DNA from 3 places in the Paracoccus sp. PAR01 genome. Region 2 is predicted to be linked to each of the others. Evidence: riboswitches for the same ligand, from Rfam matches in the RefSeq annotation. Region 2 holds a riboswitch; each other region holds the start of a gene.
The links. A riboswitch is a leader RNA that binds a small molecule or an ion and turns the genes downstream of it on or off. The one in region 2 is predicted to bind cobalamin.
Positions count from the first base shown of each region.

Region 1 (3,251 bases), on a different contig from region 2:
GCAACGTTAAGGCAACTGGCCAGCCGGGAAAGTGCCTGCGTCAGCTTGCGTCCACGATCGCGGGGGGCAATTTCAGCAAAACCGCGCAAGTCGCGCAGGCCCAGCACTTCTCGCACCGCTACCTCAGATACATAAAGCATGTTGTAGCGTACTCGACCCGCTGCAGCGTGCCCGGTATGCGCCTCCTCGGGGTTCATCAGAGAAAGCGAACCGGTGGGAAGCACCATGCTTTCTCCTCGACAGAGATAGCCACCGGCACCTTGGACAATCGCGCCGACGGCGAAACCTTCGTGCGCGTGGCGGGCGAAGGTCTGATTGCTCAAAGCAGCTTCGAACAGCTCAATGCCATGGTGCCAGCCCAAATGATGATAGCGGTTGCGTAGCATTGCTGGGATATACCGCCAGTTCGCCCGATCGGTGAAGGGCAACAACTAAGAAAAGTGACGGCTTCGTCGCGTAGACCTCTTTTGGGCACGTATCGGTCTGGCTGCTCGATCTGCACGGCCCGCCCGGCGCGGAACAGGATTCATCCTCGGCAGCGTTATGGGATGATCATGCGCGGATCGGATGTGCCAACAGAGTTATGTCGATCTCGAGGAGCGCATCCCGACCCGGCACCCCTGCGCAAAATACGTGCCGTCGTGACCGACGCCCGTTCGATGCCGAGTTCGACGGCCGATACGTCGCCGAGAGCCGCCCCTAGATCGCGCCCGTGCGGCTGATCCGGCCGAGCTGCAATTCCTCTGCTCGATCCGATCCAAGCGGCAAATGAGAATCAGATTCATTCCATTCGATCATCGTTCTGGCGCGCGGGAGAAGCCCTCCCCCCTCAACAGGCGCGATTGCGTCACTTGTTTGCGTCTCGCCAAGCAGTTAACACGCTCAGGTCGGTTTCCGAGAGGAATTGAAAGGGAATCCGTCGGGGCAGCACCTGCCCCGAACCGGAACTGCCCCCGCAACTGTAGGCGGTGAGCAGGATGCGATGACGCCACTGTGGCCCTCGGGCCATGGGAAGGCCGCATCCCGCGATGACCCGCCAGTCAGGAGACCTGCCGACAAATGAAACCCATTCGATCCGGGCGGGGTGTCCGGGGAGGTGCCTGATGTCCCAAGCCTGCCGATCCGTCGGGCCCCTTATCTATCGCTGCGTTCCTTCATGGGATGCGGCTGCGTCATGGTCATTTCCCAAGCCCTCCGCTCGCATCCTGACCGGAGCCTCGAGATGTTCATGAAAACCGCCCTGACCGGCCTTGTGCTGGCTGGAGCCAGCGTTCTGCCCGCCAGCGCCGAGACCGCATGGCCGCTGAAGTTGTCGAATTGTGGCGTCAACCTGTCCTTTGACAAGGCCCCGGAAAATGTCGTGACCGTAGGTCAGGCCACGACCGAGATCCTCTATTCGCTGGGTCTGGCCGACAAGGTCGCGGCGAGCTCGGTCTGGTTCACCGAGGTCCTGCCGCAGTTCAAGAATGCCAATGCCAGCATCGAGCGCCTGGCCGACAATGACCCCAGCTTCGAAAGCATCCTCGCCAAACGCCCGGGCCTCGTGACCGCGCAATATGAATGGCATATCGGCCCGCAGGGCGTTGTCGCCACGCGCGAACAATTTTCGGACCTGAGCATCCCGACCTATGTCCTGCCCTCGGACTGCACCGGCAAGGACAACAGCAAGGGCTCGGACGGCACGCGCATCGGCATGTATGCAATGGACAGCATCTATCAGGGCATCTCGGAACTGGGCCGGATCTTCGATGTTGCAGACAGGGGTGAGGCGCTGGTCGCCGATCTGAAAACGCGCGAGGCTGCCGCCATCGAAAAAGCCGAGGGGCTCGACCTGAAGGATGCCTCGGCGGTGTTCTGGTTCTCTTCGGCGGAAATGGACATTGACCCCTATGTCGCCGGTCGCAAAGGTCCGCCCGGTTACATGATGCAGGCCTTGGGTCTGAAGAACATCGTCGAAAGCGACGAGGAATGGCCCGTCGTCAGCTGGGAAAGCATTGCCCGCGCCAATCCGTCGATCATCGTCCTGGCCCGGATGGAGCGGCGTCGCTTCGAAGCCGATGATTACGAGAAGAAGATTGCCTTCCTTAAATCCGATCCGGTGACCAGCCAGATGGACGCGGTGAAGAATGACCACATCATCATGCTGGACGCACATGCGATGGACCCTTCGATCCGCAATATCGACGCGCTTGAGACTTTGGCTGAGGCGCTGCCGAAACTCGGCCAGAAATGAGCGAAGCGGTCATCATCGGCGCTGTCGCCTGGCACTCAAGGCTCATCGTGCGCCTTGCGCTGGGTCTGGTGGTGCTGGCCCTTGCGGTGATGGCCGGGGTGATCCTGGGCGAGACGCCGCTGCCGGTCTCGCAGGTCGGAGACGTTCTGGCGCACAAGCTCTGGGGCGCGGCATCGACGGTCGATCCGATCGATGCCGGAATCATTTGGAACTATCGCCTGCCACGCACTTTGGTCGCAGCGGCCTGCGGTGCGGGACTCGCGCTGTCGGGGTTAGTGCTGCAGACACTGGTCCGGAACGCTTTGGCCGATCCTTATCTGCTGGGCGTTTCGGCCGGGGCTTCGACTGGGGCGGTCGCGGTCACGATCATGGGGATCGGCGCAGGGGCCATCGGCATCTCGGCAGGCGCATTCGCCGGAGCGGCGCTGGCCTTCGGCATCGTCGCGGCACTCGCGCGCGCGGCGGGTGGAGGCTCTGGTCAGCTTGTTCTTGCCGGGATCGCGGGATCGCAGCTTTTCAACGCATTGACCAGCTTTTTCATCGCCAAATCCGCCAATGCGGAACAGGCCCGTGGGATCATGTTCTGGCTTCTCGGAAACCTGTCCGGCGTGCGCTGGCCGGATGTCGGACTTGCACTTCCCGTCGCGGTCGTGGGGTTGTTGGCCTGTATCATCCATATCCGCGCGCTTGATGCGTTCAGCTTCGGCGCAAGTGCCGCGGCCTCGCTGGGCATTGCGGTGCGCCGGGTGATGGTCGTGCTGCTGGGCGCAGTGACGCTGATGACGGCGGTGATGGTCAGCCTTGTCGGAGCTGTCGGCTTTATCGGGTTGGTCGTGCCGCATGCCATGCGTTTCCTCGTTGGCGCGCGGCATGGCGCGTTGGTTCCGGCCTCGGCACTTGCGGGTGCGGTCTTCATGATCGCGGCAGACGTGGTCTCGCGCGTGTTGATCCCCGGTCAGGTCGTGCCCATCGGCGTCGTCACCGCGTTGGTCGGCGCACCCGCCTTCGCGCTGATCCT
Region 1 is NZ_JACVAW010000038.1:2,559-5,809, forward strand. It holds gene IB235_RS23530 (AraC family transcriptional regulator) at 1-386, opposite strand, end outside; partial or broken gene IB235_RS25425 (IS5/IS1182 family transposase) at 568-771, shown strand; cobalamin riboswitch at 872-1,072, shown strand; gene IB235_RS23535 (ABC transporter substrate-binding protein) at 1,223-2,233, shown strand; gene IB235_RS23540 (iron ABC transporter permease) at 2,230-3,251, shown strand, end outside.
Region 1: it holds a riboswitch for cobalamin, as region 2 does, so the genes downstream of both, IB235_RS23535 (ABC transporter substrate-binding protein) here and IB235_RS21340 (energy-coupling factor ABC transporter permease) in region 2, are expected to answer to the same signal.

Region 2 (3,251 bases):
GATGGGCTGGCCGGTGGTGCTGGTGATTGACGTGAGCGGGCAGGCACAATCGGCGGCGGCGACGGCATTGGGTTTTGCCCGTTATGCCGCCGACCTGACCATTGCCGGGGTAATCCTGAACCGGGTGGCCAGCCCCCGGCATGAAAGGCTGGTCCGGCTGGGAATGGAGCAGGCGGGCCTGCCGGTGCTTGGCGCGCTGCCCCGGCGCGGCGACCTGACCCTGCCCGAGCGTCATCTGGGCCTGATCCAAGCGGTCGAGCATCCCGATCTGGAAACCGCCATCGCCGGATACGCGGCCTTCCTGCGCCAGCATGTCGACCTAAGCGCGATCATTGCCGCCGCGCGGGGCAGCCAACCGCCGCAAGCTGGCCGGGGACCACGCCCCCCGGCACAGCGCATCGCCCTTGCCCGTGATGCGGCCTTTTCCTTCACCTATCCGCATCTGCTGGAAGGCTGGCATGAGGCCGGGGCCGAGATCCTGCCGTTTTCCCCCTTGGCGGATGAAGCCCCGGATGCCGGGGCCGATCTGGTCTGGCTTCCGGGCGGCTATCCGGAACTGCATGCCGGGCGGCTGGCTGCGGCCACGCGTTTCCTTGACGGGCTGCGGCAACATGCCCTGACAAGGCCGGTGCATGGCGAATGCGGGGGCTACATGGTGCTGGGACAGGCTTTGGTGGACAGCCAAGGGGTGACGCATCCCATGGCGGGGCTGCTGGGTCTGGTCACTTCCTATCAGCAGCGCAGGCTGCATCTGGGCTATCGCCGCGCGGTCCTTTCCACGGCCATGCCCGGCCATCTGGCGGGCGCGGTTCTGCGCGGGCACGAATTCCATTACTCGACCATCCTTGAACAGCCTGACAGCGCCCTTGCGGCGGTCTTTGATGCCGACGGATCGCCCGTGGCCGAGACCGGATCGCGACGCGGCAACGTCACCGGCACATTCTTTCATCTTATCGCAACGGAAGGAGGCTGACCGGCAACACATGACCACCGATCATCTTCGGTGCCGCCCTCGGGCGGCTGAAAAGGGAACCGGGTGCAAGACCCGGACTGCCCCCGCAACTGTAAGCGGAGAGCGGAGCGGAACAACCACTGGCCCCAACGCCGGGAAGGACCGACCCCCGCCTTGACCCGCAAGTCAGGAGACCTGCCGACGATGAAAAATCCTTGCCGCGCGATGCGGCGCAATCGCCGCCGGAGGGGCGGCACAGATACAGGATGACTGACATGCATATCGAACCCGGAATCGTAGACGGGGCCAAGATGGTCCTGGCCTATGGCACGGCCGCCGCTGCCGCCGCCTATACCGTCAAACTGGCGCTGGATGATCTGAAGCATCACCACGCCGGCTCCTTCGCGCTGCGCAGCGTGATCGGGGCCGCCACCACCTTTGTCTTTTTCGAGATCCTGCCGCATTTCCCCGTCGGCATCTCCGAGGTGCACTTTATCCTTGGCACGACGCTGTTCCTGATCTTTGGAGCGGCGCCTGCGGCACTGGGTCTGGCCTTGGGCCTGCTGGTGCAGGGGATGTTCTTTGCCCCGACCGATCTGCCGATGTATTTCGTGAACGTGACGACGCTGCTGATGCCGCTTTTCGTGATCGATACTCTGGCGCGTCGGGTCATTCCCGCCGACACCGCCTATGTCGATCTGAAATATGCCGATGTGCTCAAGCTGTCGCTGGCCTATCAGGGCGGCGTGGTGGTCTGGGTGGCCTTCTGGGCGATCTACGGCCACGGGTTCGGGGCCGAGAACATGGCCTCGATCGTCAGTTTCGGTGCCGCCTACATGCTGGTGGTGCTGATTGAACCCGTCGCCGATCTTGTCGCGCTGGCGCTCGCCAAGGCGCTGCGCCCCTCGGGCCAGACGGCGCTGGTGACACGCAGGCTTTACGCGGCCTGAACGCGGCTTCAACCAGGGGGCGGGCCGTGTCGGGTCCGCCCCATTCCCAAGGAGTGACGGATGCAGGAACTGTGGCTTGTCGGTATTGGCACGGGCAATCCCAGCCATGTAACGCTGGAGGGGGTTCAGGCCCTGCGCGAGGCCGATCTGATCCTGATCCCCCGCAAAGGCGCGGGCAAGGAGGATCTGGCGCATCTGCGTCACCAGATCCTGCGGGATTGCGGCGCGGCGGGCAAGGTCGTCGAATTCGACATGCCGCAGCGGGATGCGGCACTGCCCTATGGTCAGCGGGTTGAGCGGTGGCACGACCAGATTGCGACGATCTGGGCGCAAACGGTCAAGGATGCAGGGCGCAGCGGGCCGGTCGCGCTGCTGGTCTGGGGCGATCCGGGGCTATATGACAGCACGCTGCGGATTGCCGGACGCCTGGACCCAAAACCGCGGCTGCGGGTCGTTCCGGGCATTACCGCCCTTCAGGCGCTGACGGCTGCGCATGCCATTCCCTTCAATACTGTCAATGGTGCGGTGACGGTGACGACGGGCCGCCAATTGCGCGATCACGGCTGGCCCAAGGGGGCCGAGACCATCGTTGTCATGCTGGACGGCGAATGCAGTTTCCAAATGCTTGATCCCGAGGGGCTGACCATCTGGTGGGGCACCTTCCTTGGCATGTCCGAGCAGATCCTTGAGGCTGGCGCGCTGCACGAGGCAGGCCCTCGCATCATCGCACGCCGCGCCGAGGCGCGTGAGCGTCATGGCTGGATCATGGACACCTATCTGCTGCGGCGATCTGTCGGACAGTCGGGTGCGTACTGACGATAGCGCGGTGTCTTCGCCTTGTGGCCGGACCGAAGCCCTTCTCAGGCCATGTTTCGTGTCGCGCATTTATCGTATTTGGTGGGTGCGACACGACAAGGCTGACTTCCTGAAGGAGTGGCCCGAACGCAGCGCGATGGCTTCTTTCTGCTCGGCGCGGGGCTGGGCGTGGCCGGGGCAGAAAGAGGGTCTTGTTGGCCGCTTCGTAATCAATGTTGTTGTGCAGATAGGTCGAACCGCAGATCAACACGCGATCAACCGGCTTCGGCAGGGGTCTGCCGAAACTGACGCGAACGATGTCGCCGAAGGAGACCGCACGCAATATTGCCGCTCATACCAGCATGTCGCCATCGTTCGGCTTCCACTTCGGCGTCCGCATGTCCGGGTAGGTCGTTATTCGATGAATGATTGAAATGAACAAGCGCTGTCTTTATAGTCTCAGCCCTATTTTTGGCTACGTACAGAGGCATTAATTTTAAATGACCTTGGTCATCCGTTTATGTGATCTACCTATACAACTATATCGTTTCAAT
Region 2 is NZ_JACVAW010000023.1:2,924-6,174, reverse strand. It holds gene IB235_RS21345 (cobyrinate a,c-diamide synthase) at 1-973, shown strand, start outside; cobalamin riboswitch at 985-1,170, shown strand; gene IB235_RS21340 (energy-coupling factor ABC transporter permease) at 1,228-1,902, shown strand; gene cobF (precorrin-6A synthase (deacetylating)) at 1,963-2,718, shown strand; gene IB235_RS21330 (hypothetical protein) at 2,777-3,130, shown strand.

Region 3 (3,251 bases), on a different contig from region 2:
CTCGACCAGCTTGCGGGTCTGGGCGGCGAACTGGCTTTCCAGATCGTTCAGCAGAGTTTCATAATCCTGACGGGCGCGGGCGTCATGGGTCTGCACGTACAGGTCCGAGAATTTGACCGTCGCGTCCCGCGCGCCCTGCAAATAGACGCCCAGATAGCGACGGGTGGCGGCGATATCGCCGGGGTCCTGCTCGATGCGGGCGAACAGCTCGCGCGCGGTGGCGGCGAACATGCCGACGCGGGCTTCCAGACGGCGGTCGCCGGTGCGCAGGATGGCGTCCTGCATGGCCTTCAGATGGGCCTCGCCCTCACTGATAATGCGGGCGGCGCGGTCCTGCTGGAAGCTGTCGATGCCCTCCATGCCCTTGTCGCGCATCGGATCGGTGCCGAAGGACAGCCAGTGCAGCACAGCGCCTGCGACGCCGATGATGCCGGCACCCAGTTCGGCCCCCGGCACATAGGACCCCAGCGCAAGGCCAAGCCCGGTCAGGATGCCGCCGAACAGCTTGCGCGGAATGGCGGGGCGGCGCGCGACGCGGCGGGCGTCATATTCGGCCTCGGCCTGCAGACCCTCGCGGGTCAGGAACATGCCCGCGGCCACGCCGCCAAAGGCCAGCAGATGCATGACCAGCCCGAACGGCCCCTGCCAGAAGGCGCTGATCAGGAAGGGGACCGCCATGAAGGTGATCCAGCGCGTGCGCGATTCCAACGGGTGATGAACCGGGCGCGGCACCGGACGGGTGCCGGTCATCGCCGCATTCTGCGCATCCTGACCCCGACCAAGGGGCGAGAAGCGGCCTCCGAAACGTTTGGTCATGATCCGCCCTCAGCCTGCGCCCACGAAGGACGCGTAAAGCGTCAGCCCCATCAACAGAAAGAAGGACAGGCGTTTCGTCGCTTTCCGGGACATCTGCTTCCTTTCATGCTGGGCCGGACGGGTTTCCCGCTGGATATAGGGCCACAGCACCGCGAAAGAAAGGGCAGGACCCGTCAGTCCGCTTGACAGGACCCGCCGTCCTGCGCGAACAGGCAGTCAGCCACGGTTCCGGTCCTGCACCGGATGAAAAGGGAATGCGGTGCGCCTGCAAGGGCAAATCCGCGGCTGCCCCCGCAACTGTAAGCGGCGAGCAAGGGCCATATGCGCCACTGGAACACCGGTTCCGGGAAGGTCGGCCCAAGCGATGACCCGCAAGCCAGGAGACCTGCCGAGGCATCACCCATTTCCGGCGCGGGGCGCGTCCGGGAAGCGGCCATCCGCAGCGGTGAACCTCACCCATCTGCGGAGGCGCCATGACCGGCCCATCCCGCAACCTACCCAAGACTTGCAGGCTTGCCTGCGCAGGAAAGGCCCCGGACATGATCCTCAACCGAAGCTCTTATCTCGCCCTTGTCGCAGCATCGCTGCCCGGTTTCGCGCTGGCGCAGGACACCGCCCCCGCCGTCACCCTGGACCCGCTGGTCCTGTCGGCAGGCTTCCTGCCTGTGGCTAGCGACGGCTATGGCCGCGCCTATAGCGTCGTCACCGCCACCGAGATCGAGGAACGCGGGCTGGTCACCGTGCAGGACGCGCTGCGTGCGATGCCCGGCGTGTCGGTCAGCAGCACCGGTGCCAGCTACACGCAGGTCCGCATCCGTGGCTCCGAGGCCGACCATGCCCTGATCCTGATCGACGGGATCGAGGCCGCGGGTGGTGCTGACGAATATATCCTGAGCGGGCTGGAAACCGCCAATGTCGAGCGCATCGAGGTGCTGCGCGGCCCGCAATCGGTCTATTACGGCTCGAACGCCTCGGCCGGGGTGATCAATATCATCACCGACAAGGGCGGTCCGGGGCTGCATTATGGCGGCAAGGTCGAAGTCGGGAACGGGGCCGCCGCCTCGGCCCATGTCAGCAACAACGGCGAGCGCGGCGGGATCGCGCTGAACCTCTCGGCGCGGGACGATCACGGCTGGGACCAGTCGGGCGATGGCGGCGAAAAGGATGGCATCAACCGCAAGACCATCGGCCTGTCGGGCTGGTATCAGGCGACGGACGATCTGCGCCTTGGCGGCAGTCTGCGCCGGGCCAAGGAAAAATACGATTATGACCGCGCCGATTACATGGCCACCGATGCCGACGGCTACATCGTCGATGACAGCGGCCTGTATTTCGACCGCAACGAGTTCCAGGGCGCGGCCTGGGGCGAATATTCCATGCTGGACGGTCGCCTGACCCAGCGGCTGGAATATCAGGACAGCGTGTTCAAAAGCAGCGATACCGGCGCGCCCGAAACCCGTGGCGAGACCGAGAAATGGAAATACCGTCTCAGCTATGGCTTGGACGGGCAGGCGGTCGCGGATGCCAGCCATCTGCTGAACCTGCTGGTGGAAAAGCAGAAGGACGAATCCTCGCTGGCCCCGGATTTCACGCGCGAGATGACCTCGGTCGCGCTGGAATACCGCGCGTTTCTGGAAAACGGTCTGGATATTCAGGCCGGGCTGCGTCGCGACGACAACAAGGTTTTCGAGGATTTCACCAGCTGGAACCTTGGCCTGTCATGGCAGGTGCCCGACCGTCCGTTCCGGCTGCATGCCTCGGGCGGGCGCGGGTTGGTCAACCCGTCCTATTACGAGCTTTATTCGAATGACAGCTTCACTGTCGGCAATCCCTATCTGAAGCCGGAAACCAATCGCGGCTTCGATCTGGGCGTCGAGGCGCAATTGCCCGGCGACCGCGGCACCATCGACGTGACCTGGTTCCGCGAGCGGATCGAGGATGAGGTGACCTATGTCTTTGGCGGGGCACCGGATGGGCGCGCGACCTATGTGAACCAAGAGGGCGAAAGTCCGCGCGAAGGGGTCGAGATCGCCGCGCGCGTCAAGGCCACCGACAGCCTGGATCTGGGCCTGAACTACACCTATCTGGACGCCAAAAATCCCGACGGCTCGATCGAGATCCGCCGCCCGCGCCACGAGCTTGGCCTGTCGGCGACGCTGGCCCTGTTCGAGGGGCGTGGCTGGGTCACCGCCGATCTGCGCCATGTCGCGGGGAACTACGACACCCAGTTCTGGGGGATGTATGAAACCGCGGAACTGTCGGACTATACCACCGTCAACCTGTCGGGAGGCTATGACCTGACCGAGAATGTCCGCGCCACCGCCCGCGTGGTGAACCTGTTCGACGAGGAATATTCCGACGTCTGGGGTTATGCCTCGCAGGATCGCACGGTCTATGCCGGGCTTGAGGCGAAATGGTAGCCTTGCGCCTGATGG
Region 3 is NZ_JACVAW010000001.1:784,990-788,240, reverse strand. It holds gene IB235_RS04010 (5-bromo-4-chloroindolyl phosphate hydrolysis family protein) at 1-816, opposite strand, end outside; cobalamin riboswitch at 1,023-1,224, shown strand; gene IB235_RS04005 (TonB-dependent siderophore receptor) at 1,356-3,236, shown strand; gene IB235_RS04000 (ABC transporter substrate-binding protein) at 3,230-3,251, shown strand, end outside.
Region 3: it holds a riboswitch for cobalamin, as region 2 does, so the genes downstream of both, IB235_RS04005 (TonB-dependent siderophore receptor) here and IB235_RS21340 (energy-coupling factor ABC transporter permease) in region 2, are expected to answer to the same signal.